4 regions of the Leuconostoc suionicum genome follow, and region 1 is predicted to be linked to each of the others. Evidence: predicted binding sites of a transcription regulator. Region 1 holds the regulator's gene; each other region holds the start of a gene.

Region 1 (4,220 bases):
GTTGCAAGAAACACCTACAGAAAATATTCAGGATTTTAATCCAAATTATCTACGCAAAACGCAAGCAGAGCTGAACTGGATTGCTGCTCATCCTGGTGAGGATAAACCAGAAAACTATGTTTTTGAAATTTAGAAAATCAAAGCATTTATTAAATAGTTTGCCAAAATATACCGAAAAAGTCGTTGATGTCCAAGGGACAACATTCTTATTAAGGCGAGCTACGATGTCAGACATCGATATGCTAATAAAAATTGAAGAAGCAGTTTATAATGGTTCAGCGCCATGGCTTTTACGTGATTTTGTGAGTGAACTGTCACGTCCCCATGTCCGACTGTATTTGGTCATTGAACGACGTGGTCAAATTGTTGGTTTTGCTGGTGCTGCTTTACGCACTGACATTCATGACATGCATATTACTAATATAGCTGTCCTGCCCGTGTGGCAAAATAGCGGCTTAGGCACGATGCTCATGCAAGAGCTGAAATTGTTTACCAAAAAAACCGATGTGTCATCAATGACTTTGGAGGCCAGAGTGTCCAACATAGGCGCACTGGCATTGTATGAACGACTAGGCTATAAGCAAACAGGTATTAAGAAAGGATATTACCTCGATAATCGCGAAGATGCGGTATCGATGGCACTACACTTTGATGATTCGACGAGCAACAACTGAAGATATTGACTTGATATGGCATATAGCCGATGCTGCTTTTGGATCATCCCCTTGGCCCAAAAGCGTTTTTGAACATGATTTAGCTAGTCCCAGGACAGCTTATTTTATCGGGGATGGTGGTTTTGTTGGTGTCACGACAATACTTGATGAAGCTGAAATTGTTAGTGTTGCAGTACATCCTGATTATCAAAAACAAGGTGTAGCACAGAACATTTTTAAACATATTTTTAATATGAAGCAAGTTACTCGATTTTTGCTTGAAGTATCAGCACAAAATGGAGGCGCCCAAGCATTATATAGAAAACTGGGATTTACAGAGTATTATCGTCGTGAAAAATATTATAGAAATGGTGATGATGCAATTATGATGGAGAAAAAAATTGACTAAAATAATTTCCTTTGAATCAAGTGCGGATGAAACAAGTGTCGCCATTGTTGAAGACGGTAACATTGTTCTAAGCAACAGTGTGGCTACTCAAATTAATTCACATCAACGCTTTGGTGGTATTGTTCCTGAAGTGGCTAGTAGACATCATATTGAATGGATTACCCGGGTACTAAATGATGCTTTAGACACGGCTCATGTAGAACCCAAAGCGCTTGATGCGGTTGCTGTAACATATGGACCGGGACTAGTCGGCTCTTTATTAGTAGGCTTAATGGGGGCGAAAACATTTGCTCTGGCGCATGGTTTGCCAGTTATTCCAGTTAATCACTTAGCAGGCCATATTGCGGCGGCAAATTTCAACAAACCAATTAAATATCCAGCCATGGCATTAATGGTTTCTGGTGGACATACTGAACTTGTATTGATGCGTGAAGAAAATCAATTTGAAGTCATTGGTGAAACACGTGATGACGCAGCAGGAGAAAGCTTTGACAAAGTTGGGCGGCTATTAAATTTGCCGTATCCTGCTGGGAAGACAATTGATGAGATGGCTCATAGAGGCCAACCAACCATTAAATTTCCAACTGCCATGGCACATGAAGATAACTATGATTTTAGTTTTTCTGGTTTGAAGAGTGCGGTAATTAATTATGTGCATCACGCCAATCAAAAAGAGGAAACAATCAACCAGGATGATTTGGCGACTAGCTTTCAAAATGCTGTTGTTGATGCATTAATTGGTCGAACAAAACGAGCATTAGAAAATTTTCCCGTTAAAAGTTTCGTATTAGCTGGCGGTGTCGCCGCAAATTCTCAATTACGTGAAGAATTGACTATGCTATTAAACGATTTTCCAAAGACAGAATTTATCCCCGTTCCGATGCAGTATACAGGGGATAATGCGGCAATGATTGGTGCTGCAGGTTATTGGAATTACAAGAAAAATATTTTTGCTGATTTAGATTTAAACACGGATCCGGGATTAGATTTTGAATTGTTACAATCTTGACATCATTGTGAAAACATCACTATCTTTTGCTAAAACCTTTTTATATATGGTATACTAGTTATGCAAAAGTTCACAAGTTTAACTAATGGAGATAATTATGACTCAACAACCTAAAATACCGCGTGCAACTGCTAAGCGGCTACCTATATATTTTCGTTATCTAACATTTTTACATGATGCTGGCAAGGAACGGATTTCTTCCTCAGAGTTGAGTGAAGCTATTAAGTTCGATGCGGCAACAATTCGTCGAGATTTTTCATATTTTGGTGCGCTAGGTAAGCGTGGCTATGGTTATGATGTCAAAGCGCTTTTAGATTTTTTTGCCAATGTATTGGACCAAGATAGCTTAATTAATGTGGCTTTAATTGGTGCTGGTAACCTTGGACAAGCGCTGTTGAATTTCAATTTCCATCAATCATCAAATATGCGTATTGCAGCAGCATTTGATGCTGACGAAAAACGTGCGGGTACAATTTTATCAGGTGTGCCTATTTATTCTATGGCAGAATTACAAGAACAGATGACAGCACAACGCATCAATATCGCGATTCTAACTGTTCCTCAAGGCGTAGCACAAGAAATAACAGACCAATTAGTAGAAACGAGCGTTAAGGGCATTTTAAACTTTACACCGGTGCGTGTAACTGTTCCGGCAGGTGTTCGTGTACAAAACGTTGACTTAACAAATGAATTACAGACGTTAGTTTATTTCATCGAAAACTACGGCTCAATTACGACAGGACTATAATTTCACATGACTATTTTAAATTTAGATGATTCCAAAAAAGTAACTGATTACCAGCAATTCGTTCGTGAAAATCCCCGTGGGCAAGTAACACAGGATCCATTGTGGGGAGAGTTAAAATCCAACTGGGGACACATTTACGTTTACCACGAAACTGACGGAAAAATTGATGCCGCTATGTCTATTTTAACCGTCGAAGCAGTGCCAGGAAAACTATTAGCTTATGTTGGCCGAGGGCCAGTAGCTGATGTTGAGGATATTGACTTGATTAAGTCAATGATTAATGAAGCATTGACGGCTTTGCCAGATAATGTATTTTTGGTACGTATGGATCCTGAGGTATCATATTCTGATGCGTTAAATCAAAAGTATATTGATGCTGGATTTAAAACAAGAAACAAACAAGTTGAGCATATGCATGGTAACATTCAACCACGTAAGAATGTTGTTTTGTACTATGATGGTCGTGGTGAAGGGGCTAAACCCATTACAAATGAAGAAGAGTTAATGCTTCATTTTAAGCCGAAAGTCAGAAATGATATTCGTCGTGCTTTTCGTGACGGGGTTACTGTTACAAGTGGTGATAGTGAAGAAGACATTCGCGCATTGTTTGATACATATGTATCGATGGCGAAGAGCCATGGTATTACCCATCGACCAATTGACTATTTCTTACGAATGCAAAAGTTATGGGCTGGCACGGGATTATTCCGTGTTTATCTAGCCCATTATGAAAATCAAGTTATTGCCAGTGGCCTTGGTTTCTCTTATGGTGATGAAATTTGGTATATGTACGCTGGTTCATATCGTGAATTTGGAAAGCATAATGCGCCTGCAGCTATTCAATATGAGATGCTTAAGTGGGGACTTGAATTAAGCAAAGTTGAGTACGATTTTGGTGGCATCGGTGAGTTTGATAATTCAGATGGATTGTACAAATTCAAGCATGAATTTGCTTACCATGATCCCCATGCTGAGTATATTGGTGAACTAGATTGGGTAATTGATGAATCTGGTTATCAAGAATATCTTAAACAATTTGAATGAAATTAGCGCTTAACGGCGCTTTTTTGGTACAATTGAAAGATAGTATTTACGAGTAGGAGACAAGGAATGTCAATTAAATTAATTGCGTCGGACATGGATGGCACGTTTTTAACGGCAAATGACGAATATAGTCAAGCTAGATTTGAACGCGTTTTATCAGTCATGAAGACACGCGATATGCGTTTTGTTGCGGCTTCAGGGCGCCAAGTTAAAAATCTACAACAATTGTTTGCCCCAACAATTAATAATGGCTTTGAAATGGATTTTGTTGGTTCCAATGGTGCAGTTGTATCAACATTTGACCAACAATTGTATTCGGTACATTTGTCAGCTAATCAATTAGAAAAGGTCATTGAC
Region 2 (4,220 bases), 400 kb from region 1:
ACTTTAGAACAGCTATTTGATATAGCTGTTTTTTTTTTGTCGAAAAATCAAAACGATTGCTTTTTGTTTAGAATTGTTGTAGTATGTTAGATAGGAAAAGAATAACAATATTAAGGAGGAATTAAGAATGTCAAAAACAAAGATTATTATAGTTGGTGCATCTCACGGGGGACATCAAGCAATTTTAGAACTAACTCGTAAACACAAGAATCTTGACATCAAGTTATTTGAGGTCGGTGATTTTATTTCATTCATGTCTTGCGGCATGGAATTGTATTTAGAAAATAGTGTTACTGATGTTAATGATGTTCGTAATTTCCGTCCTGAAGATATGGAACAGTTGGGCGCAGAAATTTACAATAATCACCAAGTACTAGCAATTAATGCTGATGATAGGACAGTTTCTGTCAAAGACGTCACTACCGGTAGTATTGAGAAATATAGCTATGATAAGCTGATATTAAGTTCAGGCGTGACACCAAATAGTCTACCTGTTCCAGGGAACGATTTAGAAAATGTCTATCTCATGCGCGGTAAAGATTGGGCAACAAGTATAAAAGCCAAGTTAGAAAACCCTGCTGTTAAAAATATCACAATTGTTGGTGCGGGTTACATTGGCGTTGAGGCAGCGGAAGCAAGTATTAAGGCCGGGAAAAACGTTACTTTAATTGATATGATTGACCGCCCTTTGGGCAATTATTTGGATGCGGAATTAACAGCTATTCTGGAAAAGGAATTAGCTGATAAAGGTGTAAAAGTGGTTACTGGCGTTCGCATCGAAAGTTATGAGGGAACTAGTCAAGTAACGGCAGTCAAAACAAATGAGGGGAAGTACCCAAGTGATTTAGTTATTCAAGCCGCTGGGGTTAAGCCAAATACGAATTGGTTGAAAGGTGCGATTGATTTAGACGATCAAGGCTGGATTAAAACTGATGAATATTTACGGACGAATTTACCAGATGTCTATGCTGCGGGAGATGCAGTTCTATCGTATTCAATCCCTGCACAAACTAAAATACCGATTGCACTAGCAACCGTTGTACGGCGTGAAGTCCGTTATATAATCGCACATTTATTTGAAAATCAGCCCTCAGTTCCTTTCAAAGGGGCCGTTGGCTCGTCGGCATTAAGCGTGTTCGATTATCATTTTGCAACGGCTGGATTAAATACCACAACAGCCAAAAAAGCAGGTGCTACTTTGAAGAGTTCCTTCTATCAAGATACCTTACGACCCGACTATGTTCCTCGAGAAAAGGGGAACACCGAAGTTTATGTCGGACTGGACTATGATCCACAGACACATCGTATTTTAGGTGGTGCAGTACTATCGACTTATGATATAACGGCTCAGGGCAATGTCATTGCGCTAGCTATCGAACAAGGGCTTCGTCTGGAAGATTTGGCTGAAGCCGACTTTTTCTTCCAACCAGGATTTGACCGACAATGGAGTCTATTGAACCTAGCGGCACAACATGCACTTGGTGAGCCTAAATTTTAACTAGCTTGTGAATAATGTAAGATTATGCTACAAATAAAAAGAGACGCAACTTTTCGAGTTGCGTCTCCTTTATTTGATAAGTAAAATTATATGTTTTCTAAATGACCATTCTTATCCTTAGCAATTAAGAAGTAGACCGTTACTGCGATCGACCACGCCCAAACGATGTGCCCAAAGAACTCAGAAATATGTTCATCTAAAGGTTGATTCCATGCAGCAGGAATTGTTCCAAATGCAGGCATGATAATAATATGCCAAAGAATCCAAAGGAATATACCATAAGCAGCACCTTGCCACAAAGCTATTTTAGACCAATATTGAGATACAAACACATATAGTATTGCAAATGCAATGGCAAATGAGAAGTGTAGAATCAATGTGAACCAAAATACTTTTTGATCTTGAGAGTAGTAAAAGAATGAATGAACTAGTTTAGATGGAATGCCAAGTTGTTCAGCCATATGTTGTGGTGGATTAGTGGCATTACGAGCTAGTGTACGTGGTGGCAAAATATTTTCCCAACCGATTTTAACCATTCCTGAAATCATTCCTGCAATAAATCCGTAGAAAATACTTTTAACGATGATTTCCTTTAGTGATGCAACTGGTTTATTTAGTGTAAACATGGTGTTTCTCCCTTATGTGAATCATTTAACAACTGTTAATAATACAGGCATTGGAATCGTTTGTCAATTCATTTGATTTCGTGAATATGTTCGATTAATTATGGATATTGCGCAAATTGTGAAATAAAATACATGCAATTAAAAAACAATGAGAATAAAAATAAATGGTTGCAAAATAATTATAAATACTGTAAGGTTATTACAAATAAATGAGACAAAGAAAAGATAAGTAAATTTTAGGGGTAATCAAAGAGAGCTAACATTTGGTGAAAGTTAGTATTACGAATGAATTGAAAATGGTCTTGGAGTCGTTAGTGGTATGAGCATGTTCGTAAATATCGCTCGGGTGCGCCCGTTATCGCGTTAAGGTATCTTTCTTTTGATGTACCTGTCAAGTATAAAGTAGTGATACTTTATAGAATTTGGGTGGTAACACGAGTTTTTCGTCCCATAATCTTTGTGGATAATGCAAAGATTATGGGACTTTTTTATTGTCGTATGTAGAAAAAATAATGGAGAACGGTCTATGACAAACAAAGTAAATAACATCTTATCAGAGTTGAAAGATTTCCAGTGAATTTGTGGATATGTTTGAGTTTAGCGCTGGAAGCAAAATTAACTGGGTTATTTTGGTTAATCATTGGGCTCGTTATTTTAGTATATAAAACGAGTATTTTTTAAAAACCTGTACCTCAGTTTGATTTTTCAGAATAAATTTTCAATGCTAGTAATACAACTTTATGTAAAGAGACAGGAGTAATAAATGTCAAAGAAAGTAGCAATTATTACAGGCAGTGGTAGAGGAATAGGAAAAGCAATTGCTGAGAGACTCGCGACAGAAAATTATTACGTTGCAGTAGTCGATATTGATGAATCTAGTGCTAAATATGTGAGTGATAGTATCAACGCTATGAAGGAAAAGCAAGCCAAATATTATGTTTTAGATGTTGCTGATCGAAAATCAGTTTTTGATTTGGTCGACAAAGTAGTAGCTGATTTTGGTCGTCTAGATGTGTTTGTTAATAACGCAGGGGTTGCCTACATTGATAGTATTATTGATAGTGATCCGAAAAAAGTTGAGCGGTTGTTTGATGTTAATCTTAAGGGAACCTTTTGGGGAATCCAGGCGGCTGCAAAACAGTTGAAAAAGCAAGGGAGTGGTGGAAGGATAATCAATGCTGCGTCACTGGCTGCAGTGGAAGGATCTGCACTACAAGGCGCATATTCGGCTTCCAAATTTGCCATTAGAGGATTAGGTCAATCTGCGGCAAAAGAACTTGCAAAATATAATATCACTGTAAATGCTTACGATCCAGGTATAGTTATTACACCTTTACGTGATTATATTGATCAGCGAACAGCACAAATTAAAGACACAACAGCTGAGATTCAAAGGCAAAGTGTTGTCAATGAAATTGCGTTAGGAAGAGCGGCTTTGCCTGATGATGTAGCCGATGTTGTATCATTTTTGGTTTCACAGCAGGCAAAGTATATTACTGGGCAATCGATTTTAATTGATGGTGGTATGAGATTTCACTGACGTTTTGTAAGTATTTCTAATAAAAAATACAAGAAAGAGAATTTGAGATGGTAAAAAAGAAAACGGTAGTCATAGCAGCTGTTGTGGCAGGAATTGTTATTGTAGCAGGTGTGATTATTCATAGAAACACGGCGCAAACAACCGATAAGACGGAAGTGACTGTCGGATCGATAGGATCAGACGCCCAAATTTGGGAATATATTGCGAAACTACCAGAAACCAAAAAAGAAAATATCACTATCAAGGTTAAGAACTTTACTGATGGGGTTTCACTAAATACAGCGACTGCACAAGGAAAAGTGGATGTTAATGCCTTTCAATCATACGCGTATTTTGTGGCTTATAACAAGAGTAATAGCTCGAACAAGCTGAGTGTTTTAGGGACAACATACCTAGAACCTATGGGCATTTACTCTGAAAAATATGATTCTATTGACGATATTCCAGATGGGTCAACAATTGCTATTGCTAACAATGCAGCTAATACGGCACGTGGATTGAAATTACTAGCAAAAGCTGGATTAATAACATTAAAAGATAATTTTAATAGTCTTTC
Region 3 (4,220 bases), 160 kb from region 1:
GGAATTACCTGGTATTGCTTCAATTTCAGAAAAGTAATAACGAAAAGCGCGCGTGAGCGCTTTTTTTGTACAATAATTTAAAAATTGTTAAACGTTTGATTGATTAATTACTGTATATATGGTTTAATAATTAACGGACAAAATAACGTTTGCCAGTGAGCAGACATTTTGGAGGAAAATAATATATGACAGTTAGTCAGTCCGAGAACGTAGCACAACAGGAACCAGTATCTATAGGGAAGATGACCAGTGAACAAAAGGTTGTTCTTGGTTCAACAACTTTGGGATTCACTTTAGATCATATGGATGCCACTTTCTTATCATTCGCATTGGCACCCATGATTGCTGAATTACATATTACCGGGGCACAGGGCGGTATTATCGCAGCCATGTCAAACTGGGGAGCATTATTAGGAAGTCTTTTATTTGGTATTTTAGCGGATCGTATTGGTCGTGTTAAGGTTTTGTCTTATACAATTATGTTGGTAACTTTTGCAACAGTGATTCTTGCATTTTTAGACAACACACACAATCTATGCTGCTCGTTTCTTACTAGGAATGGGAACCGGTGGCGAGTATGGTGTAAGTATGGCATTAATTGCTGAAAGTTTTAGAGCCAGCCGTGTCGGGCGTATGAGCTCTATTACTGCGATTGGCGGTCAAGTCGGTGCTATACTTGCTGCAATTTTGGCGACATTAATTATGCCGTCATTTGGATGGCGTGGATTATTCATGATTGGATTCTTGCCATTAATCGTTGTATACATTGTTCGTCGCCATTTAAAAGAAACACCTGAATTTGAACAGTTACAATCGGATTATAAGGCTGGTAAAAAGAAGTTTAGCTTTTCGACAATTGCTAATAGCCCAAAACGTGCCTACACGTCTTTCGTATTGATTGTTATGTTAACAATACAAACATCTGGATACTACGGATTAATGAACTGGTTACCAACAATTATGCGTAAGCAATTGGGTATTACAGAAACAATTACAGCAGGATACGTTAATCTTGGTATGATACCAATTATTATCGGTATGGCAGTCGGTATGCTTACTTTTGGTACGATTTTAGATACAATTGGTCCTCGACGTGCTTTTGCCATATTCTTAGTTGCATCAGCGCTTATGATTTATGTCTTTACATTTGCATATAACATGTGGACATTAATTATATTGGGTGCTTTAGTTGGATTTTTCTCTAATGGTATGTATGGTGGATTTGGAGCGGTTATCAGTCGTCTGTATCCATCAGAAATAAGAGCCACAGCTGCTAACACATTGATGGGATCAGGACGTGCCATTGGGGCATTTTCATCAGTTGTAATTGGTTGGATTATGGACAACTATAATGTCGCTACGGTTATGTTGAGCCTATCACTCATGTACATGGTTAGCTTGATCTTTATGCTGACAATTCCTGGATTTAAAAAGCTTGGTCGTAATTAATAGTTTAATAAATTTTAAAAGAGCATTTATTAATAATGCTCTTTTTTAGGTTGGTTTATGTGAATCGAGTCACTAACGCTATATATTAAATAGCAACTTATACTTTACAAATGTACTAATTAGGGTTAAAATTAATTGTAAATAAGTTCACATACAAGAAAGAGGTTAAAAATGAAAGCAGCAGTTGTTCGTAACGTAAATGATGGTTATGTCGATTTAATTGATGATTGGCAACCACGTGCGTTGGCATTCGGGGACGCGTTGGTTGATATTGAATATGTTGGCCTTTGTCACACTGATTTGCACTGTGCAAATGGCGATTTCGGTGACCCTAATAAGATTGGTGAACGCAATGGTAACTTTGGTCGTGTCATTGGGCACGAAGGTGTTGGCCGTGTGTCAAAATTAGGTGAAGGGGCCGATGCTTATCTTAAGGTTGGTGACCGTGTGTCAATTGCTTGGTTCTATGATGCTTGTGGCGTTTGTGATTACTGTGTATCAGGTAATGAAACTTTCTGTCGTAAAGTACGCAATTCCGGTTACACAATTGATGGGGCAATGTCACAACAAGCCGTTGTCAATGCTAAGTATGCAGTTAAAGTACCAGATGGATTGGATCCAGTTGAAGCCACTTCAATTACTTGTGCTGGTGTTACGATGTACAAGGCCTTGAAGGTTGGTGAAACTAAGCCTGGAGAATGGGTGTCTGTTCACGGCGCCGGTGGTTTGGGTAATTTGGCTGTTCAATATGCACATAGCGTTTTCGGTGCACATGTTGCTGTTATTGATGGTAATGATGACAAGCTAGCAGCGGCAAAAGATAACGGTGCAGAAGTTCTAGTTAATCGTAAAAAAGAAGATGTTGTAGCTAAGGTTAATGAATTAACTGGTGGTGTTCACAATGCCCAGGTAACTGCTGTTAATGATGCGGCATTCTCACAAGCTGTTAATGTATTGCGCCCTATGGGTAAACTTGTGGCTGTTGCTTTGCCACAAGGTGACATGGCCTTGAACATTGCTAAAACAGTTCTTGATGGTATCGAGGTTCGTGGCTCTCTAGTTGGTACGCGAGCAGATTTGAAGGAAGCATTCCAATTTGGTGCCGAAGGAAAAGTTAAGCCAATTGTTGAAACTGTTGCTTTCCAAGACATGAATGATATTATTGATGAAATGAAAGCCGGTTCAATTACTGGTCGTAAGGTTATTGATTTTACAACACTTTAATAGTAAAAGAGCGTAAACAACTTATAATAGCTGTTTACGCTTTTTTATTTTGAACTTAAGCATTGGCTTCTAAAACAATTAAATTACCTTCGGAATCATGTATTGATAAGGCAATTTTGTTTCCAAATCTGTTTTCTGGCTTACCAATAATTGGGATGAAATTGTTACGTAAGTGTTTTACCAAATCAGCTTGGTGATCACGAACGAGCATTTCTAGGCGGTCAGTTGGTTTGCCGAAGACAAACACAATATCTTCGCCATCAATCACAAGATGACGACCACTTTGGTGGCCAGATTGCGGCAAATCAAATACATCACGCCAAAAGCGATAAGCACGGTTAATGTCAGCAGCTGGAATAGTTTTGATGTTTAGTTTACGTGGTTTCATAATAATTATAGTATAGCGGATTCTCTGTTTTTTTCAACCAGTTCCATATCTTGTTGGCGAGTTATGATTGTATAAATGGTAATCATTGATGCTAAAAATCCCATGAAGAACCAAGAAATATTTGGTGAATAGATATTTGCGGTGCCGAGAAAAATAATTTGACCAAGTGGCGTGGCCGACATAACGAATGTATTAATCAGACCGGACACTCCAGCCAAGCGATTATGATCGATTCGCTTCATTAAGATTGCTCCTAATTTTGGATTGATTTTAGCTTCAATGTATGAAAATAAAAAAATGATTAGCATCCATAAAACACCATTTGGATAAAAAATTGGTACAGCAGCAATTAACACAATACCGATACCAGAGATACCAACTAATTGTTTTGTTGTTAGTTCCTTAAAAAAATCATTGGTAACCAAAGATCCAGTCAATAGACCAATTGAACTTATTGCGCCAAAAATAGCTACGGTCGTGCCAAAGTTGCCAATTAATAATGATTTGCTATGTAATAAGGTCAGGTTAAAAATACCATTAAAAGAGGTGCCGACAAAATTAATGGCGGTAGCGAGCAGTAAAATTTGGAAAAATAGATAATCCTTGTAAACATAAATAAAAGTTGATTTTAAATCTGAAAAAATTGATGTATTGGTATTTGACTTTGTTTCTGCTTCAATATGTTGTTCGGCTTCCGAAAATTGACGATGATTAAGCGCCATAATAGACCAAGCAATAACAAACATCCCAGCATTGATAAGACTAAATCCAGCGTAATTTTGATGCAAAATGCCAAGTAAAGCGACTCCGGAAAAACCACCAATTAAGTTGACGGCAATACTGACAGTTTGCTCCAAGCTCATTGCTTCTTGCAAATCAGAATCGCTTAAAATAAATCTAGAAACTGGTTTCATTAGTAAATTACTATAAGATCCGACTACCGAAGAAATAAAGACTAATAATAACAGTATCAAAAAACTCCAAAATTGACCGTCAAAGAAAATCAATATCACAGTAATAATCAAAAAGATTATTGATTGGGAGAGGCGAGCAATACTCCAAGACTGAAGGTGATGCTTCGTTTTATCAGCAAAATTTCCAACAATAATGGAGAATAGTGTTGGTAGCATTTCTGTAAATGCAACCAATGTAACACTAA
Region 4 (4,220 bases), 430 kb from region 1:
AGTGAATATAACGGCGGATGAATAGTATCTTTAGCTAATTTAGCGAACGTTTTGTAAGTATTGTCGTTAACGTTCGCTTTTTTTTGTGGTACAATGTTTGGGTCGATGAGACAAATAAAATCGGGGTAGATTGATGCGCGTTAAGTGCAGCGGAGACGGAATGTGAGCCGCTGACGAAACAAACTAATTAGCTAATCGTTTTTCGTATTAGCTAATTGGTTTGTGCGATGCATCAGTCACATTCACCACTATATAAGGTGAACGCTCCACTCGGAGGTTCTATAGCATGGAAAATACAGCACGAACGTGGGTTTTCCCAAAACTAGATACGCGTCAATTTGTTTTATTGGCGATGTTGATGGCACTTCACATGGTGCTGAGCAGGCTGACAGTCGGTACTAATGTACTTCAAGTAAGCTTTGCATTTGTAACAATGTCTCTTATTGCTAAATGGTATGGCCCATTGTGGTCTATGTTAATTGCGGCGATATTAGACATTATCGGCGCAACAATTATTAATCCAGGTGCATTCTTTTTGGGATTCACTTTTACAGCAATGATTAGTGCGTTAATTTATTCACTGGCTTATTTCAAGCACGACAAAACAAGCTGGTGGCGAGTAAGTATTGCTGTGGGTTTGGTACTATTAATTGCTAATATTGGTTTAAATTCGATTTGGTTGGTTATGATGTATCATACAGCACACGATTGGCCTTCATTTTTAACCTTTATTACACCACGTGTCATTAAGAATTTAATTATGTTTCCCATTCAAGTAGGTATTTCGTATTTCCTTTTGAATAATCAGGTTATTAGTCACACCACAAAAAAGATTTTTAGTTAAACAGCTTCGGCTGTTTTTTTTGAAAGTAGGGGTTTAATATGGTAAATGAATTTCCACAAGTTTTAACAATAGCAGGTTCTGATTCAGATGGATCCGCAGGTATGCAAGCAGATTTACATACCTTTTTCATTAGAAAAACATACGGTATGAGTGTGTTAGTTGCTGCTGTGGCTGGGAACTCATACGGTATTCATGCTGCGGAAACCTTACCGCTAGACTTTATTGACAAACAGTTTGAGGTTCTTGCTGACGATTTTAAAGTTCGTGCTAGTAAGACAGGAATGTTATCAGATGCTAGCCTAATTGAAGCGGTGGTAAAAGCTTATAAAAAGTTTGACTTTGGTCCATTAGTAGTTGATCCGGTAATAACAACAAAACATGGTGCTCAGTTGTTAGAGGCAGCGGCCTTTGAGGCACTAAAAGAAAAACTTCTACCCCTTGCAACAGTTGCAACTCCGAACTTTTTTGAAGCACAGTTGATAACAGGACGTACTATTGATAATGAACAGCAACAGGCAGCAGCTGCAAAAGATATTCAATCTCTGGGTGTCCAAAATGTTATTATCAAAGGATGGCATAATCAAGATAACCAAAATGAGGTTGCTGACTATGTTCTTCTCGCGGATGGATCTGATTTTTGGTTAAGGCATCCGTATTTTGATACTACACACATCAATGGTACTGGGGACACTTTAAGCGCTGCTATTGCCGCTGAAATTGCTAAGGGGAAAGACATTGCTACAGCTATTCGCATTGCCCACGATGTGACGGCAACAGCGATCGAACATGAAATTGCTGTTGGACATAAGTTTGGGCCAATTAATCACTGGGCAGCTCAAGACTATAATAAAAAAGAAGACAAGTAATTTGTCTTCTTTTTTATTATGATGCACCGGTGATATCACCATGAACAAGTCGTTTGAAAATATGACGATCCGCCCAAGCAATATTACGCCCCTGTAAAAGGAAGGACATGACAGTACCAATACCGAGCGCCACTATTTGATGGCTAATGATGAGACAAATAATCGAAATACCAATTGCAACAGCGAAATTACTCATTTGAGCTTTACTAGCATTGCCACGGAAATAATCAAAGCGTAAGATATTCGTCAGATCATCTAAGGGGTGAAGAATCCAATTGACACGCTGGTATATAGAAATGGCCACGCCAATTGTCCAAATACCAAACAGGTCAAGAGGAATACGCCACCACCAACTAAGTTGACGAATGCCCAGCGAGATAAAGTAATTGGCGAATATGCCAACTAAAATACTAAACGCCATACCGAAGAAAATATTGCCAAATAATCGTAACCAATTGATACGCATGGCTAACCACATATTTAAGAAGGCCACAGAAACAGCTGTAATAGCTAAAAAGATACTAATTTGCCATCCAGTGGTGTTAGCTAAGTTAGCGGCGCTAGCCGTCCATGGGGCCGAACCCATAGCGCTAGCCACACTTAATCCATTACCAAATGAGTTAATGATTAAAGAGATAAAAAAGAAACTAATTTTTTGTTTGTATCCCAGTTGATAAAATTGACCATCTATATAGTACATTGTGTAATTTTTTCCTTAGTTGATTATCTTCTTATTATAGCATTAAGAAAGGTTTTTAAAGATAGTTTACAAAATCACAATTAAGGTATAGAATATATGCATTAGAAAATTGTGAGGAAAAAAACAATGTCAGAAAATAAAGTCGCTTTGGTAACTGGAGCTGGTCAAGGAATTGGACAAGCAATCGCAGAACGATTGTCAAAAGATGGGTTTAAGGTTGCCCTAGTTGGACGTCATATTGAAAAAGTACAAAAAGTAGCTGATGAAATTAATAGAAATGGTGGAGAAGCCATCGCTATTAAGGCTGACGTAGCAAAACGTGATGAAGTTTTTGCGGCTGTTAAAGAAACAAAAGAAAAGTTTAACGGTTTTGATGTAATTGTTAATAATGCTGGTGTTGCTCCTACGACACCAATCATGTCTGTCACAGAAGACGACATGAACTGGACGTGGGGCATTAACGTAAATGGTATTGTTTGGGGAACTCAGGCAGCAGTAGACGCATTCAAAGAATTTGGTCATGGTGGCAAAATTATTAATGCAACATCGCAAGCTGGTGTTCAAGGTAACGCTAATTTAACTGCTTATGGATCAACAAAGTTTGCTATTCGTGGTATTACACAAACAACAGCTAGAGAATTAGCAGAGTTTGGTATTACAGTAAATGCATTTGCGCCTGGAATTGTTAAAACACCAATGATGGAAGATATCGCTCATGAGGTTAGTGTAAATGCTGGCAAAGACGATGAGTGGGGCATGGCACAATTCTCTGAAGGAATCGCTATGGGACGTTTGAGTGAACCAGAAGACGTTGCTAATGTCGTTTCTTTCCTTTCAAGTGAAGATTCAAACTATGTCACTGGACAAACATTGATTGTCGATGGCGGTATGGTATTTAGTTAATAAGTATTCAAAATAAATAAAAAAGTATCCCACATATTTAATTTGGGGTATTTTTTTGTTGTCAAAACGGCCTCCATGTGATTTACTATACAATTACTCCTTGTTTATGTTAGCGCTTCCAAATGCTATTAAAACAACGTTTTAAAAACTTTTTTAAATACAGTTGCTTTTTTAAAGGAGATGATATATACTTATATTGTTAATAAATGAGCAAGTAAAGGAGCATAAAATTATGGCAGAAGCAATTGCAAAAAAGCCCGCAAAAAAGGTTTTGACACCTGAAGAAAAAGCGGAACTACAGACACAAGCTGAGAAAATGACCGAGGGTTTGGTAGAAAAATCACAAAAAGCATTAGCTGAATTTTCAACATTTTCTCAAGAACAAGTTGATAAAATTGTTGCAGCTATGGCTTTAGCTGGTTCAGAAAATTCACTGCTATTAGCCCACGCTGCTCATGATGAAACGGGTCGTGGTGTTGTAGAAGACAAAGATACGAAAAACCGTTTTGCATCAGAGTCTGTTTACAACGCTATTAAATTTGATAAAACGGTTGGTGTCATTAGTGAAGATAAGATTCAAGGGAAAGTTGAACTGGCAGCGCCACTAGGTGTTCTGGCAGGAATTGTTCCAACTACAAATCCAACATCGACAACTATTTTCAAATCAATGTTGACAGCAAAAACGCGTAACACAATTATCTTTGCTTTCCATCCTCAAGCACAAAAGTCATCAGTGCTTGCTGCACAAATTGTTTATGATGCTGCGGTTAAAGCAGGCGCACCGGAAAACTTTATCCAATGGATTGAAAAGCCATCACTATATGCAACAAGTGCGTTGATACAAAATCCTCATATTGCTTCAATTTTAGCTACTGGTGGACCATCAATGGTTAATGCAGCTTTAAAG

Evidence for each region. Region 1 encodes Rex, which represses fermentation and respiration genes when NADH is low (regulators of the CRP and FNR family bind a similar motif). Its sites were predicted from a motif close to TTGTGAANTANTTCACAA; they were not measured.
Region 2: A6B45_RS00515 (YagU family protein) is a predicted target of Rex. The motif match lies at 2,139-2,156, and genes of this name have one in related genera.
Region 3: adhP (alcohol dehydrogenase AdhP) is a predicted target of Rex. The motif match lies at 1,585-1,602, and genes of this name have one in related genera.
Region 4: A6B45_RS00645 ((S)-acetoin forming diacetyl reductase) is a predicted target of Rex. The motif match lies at 2,473-2,490, and genes of this name have one in related genera.

What each region holds. Positions count from the first base shown of each region.
Region 1 covers NZ_CP015247.1:1,710,251-1,714,470, reverse strand. Annotated here, with positions in the region: gene tsaB (tRNA (adenosine(37)-N6)-threonylcarbamoyltransferase complex dimerization subunit type 1 TsaB) at 1-133, shown strand, start outside; gene rimI (ribosomal protein S18-alanine N-acetyltransferase) at 117-674, shown strand; gene rimI (ribosomal protein S18-alanine N-acetyltransferase) at 652-1,062, shown strand; gene tsaD (tRNA (adenosine(37)-N6)-threonylcarbamoyltransferase complex transferase subunit TsaD) at 1,055-2,071, shown strand; gene A6B45_RS08610 (redox-sensing transcriptional repressor Rex) at 2,169-2,819, shown strand; gene A6B45_RS08605 (lipid II:glycine glycyltransferase FemX) at 2,826-3,863, shown strand; gene A6B45_RS08600 (HAD-IIB family hydrolase) at 3,930-4,220, shown strand, end outside.
Region 2 covers NZ_CP015247.1:88,387-92,606, forward strand. Annotated here, with positions in the region: gene A6B45_RS00510 (FAD-dependent oxidoreductase) at 128-1,498, shown strand; gene A6B45_RS00515 (YagU family protein) at 1,585-2,124, opposite strand; T-box leader at 2,333-2,578, shown strand; gene A6B45_RS00520 (acetoin reductase) at 2,888-3,664, shown strand; gene A6B45_RS00525 (MetQ/NlpA family ABC transporter substrate-binding protein) at 3,712-4,220, shown strand, end outside.
Region 3 covers NZ_CP015247.1:1,865,894-1,870,113, reverse strand. Annotated here, with positions in the region: gene A6B45_RS09395 (phosphoglycerate kinase) at 1-37, shown strand, start outside; partial or broken gene A6B45_RS09390 (MFS transporter) at 186-1,449, shown strand; gene adhP (alcohol dehydrogenase AdhP) at 1,621-2,673, shown strand; gene A6B45_RS09380 (VOC family protein) at 2,729-3,061, opposite strand; gene A6B45_RS09375 (MFS transporter) at 3,067-4,220, opposite strand, start outside.
Region 4 covers NZ_CP015247.1:111,526-115,745, forward strand. Annotated here, with positions in the region: gene A6B45_RS00625 (hypothetical protein) at 1-2, shown strand, start outside; THF riboswitch at 120-250, shown strand; gene A6B45_RS00630 (folate family ECF transporter S component) at 287-844, shown strand; gene thiD (bifunctional hydroxymethylpyrimidine kinase/phosphomethylpyrimidine kinase) at 883-1,710, shown strand; gene A6B45_RS00640 (hypothetical protein) at 1,727-2,410, opposite strand; gene A6B45_RS00645 ((S)-acetoin forming diacetyl reductase) at 2,537-3,313, shown strand; gene adhE (bifunctional acetaldehyde-CoA/alcohol dehydrogenase) at 3,546-4,220, shown strand, end outside.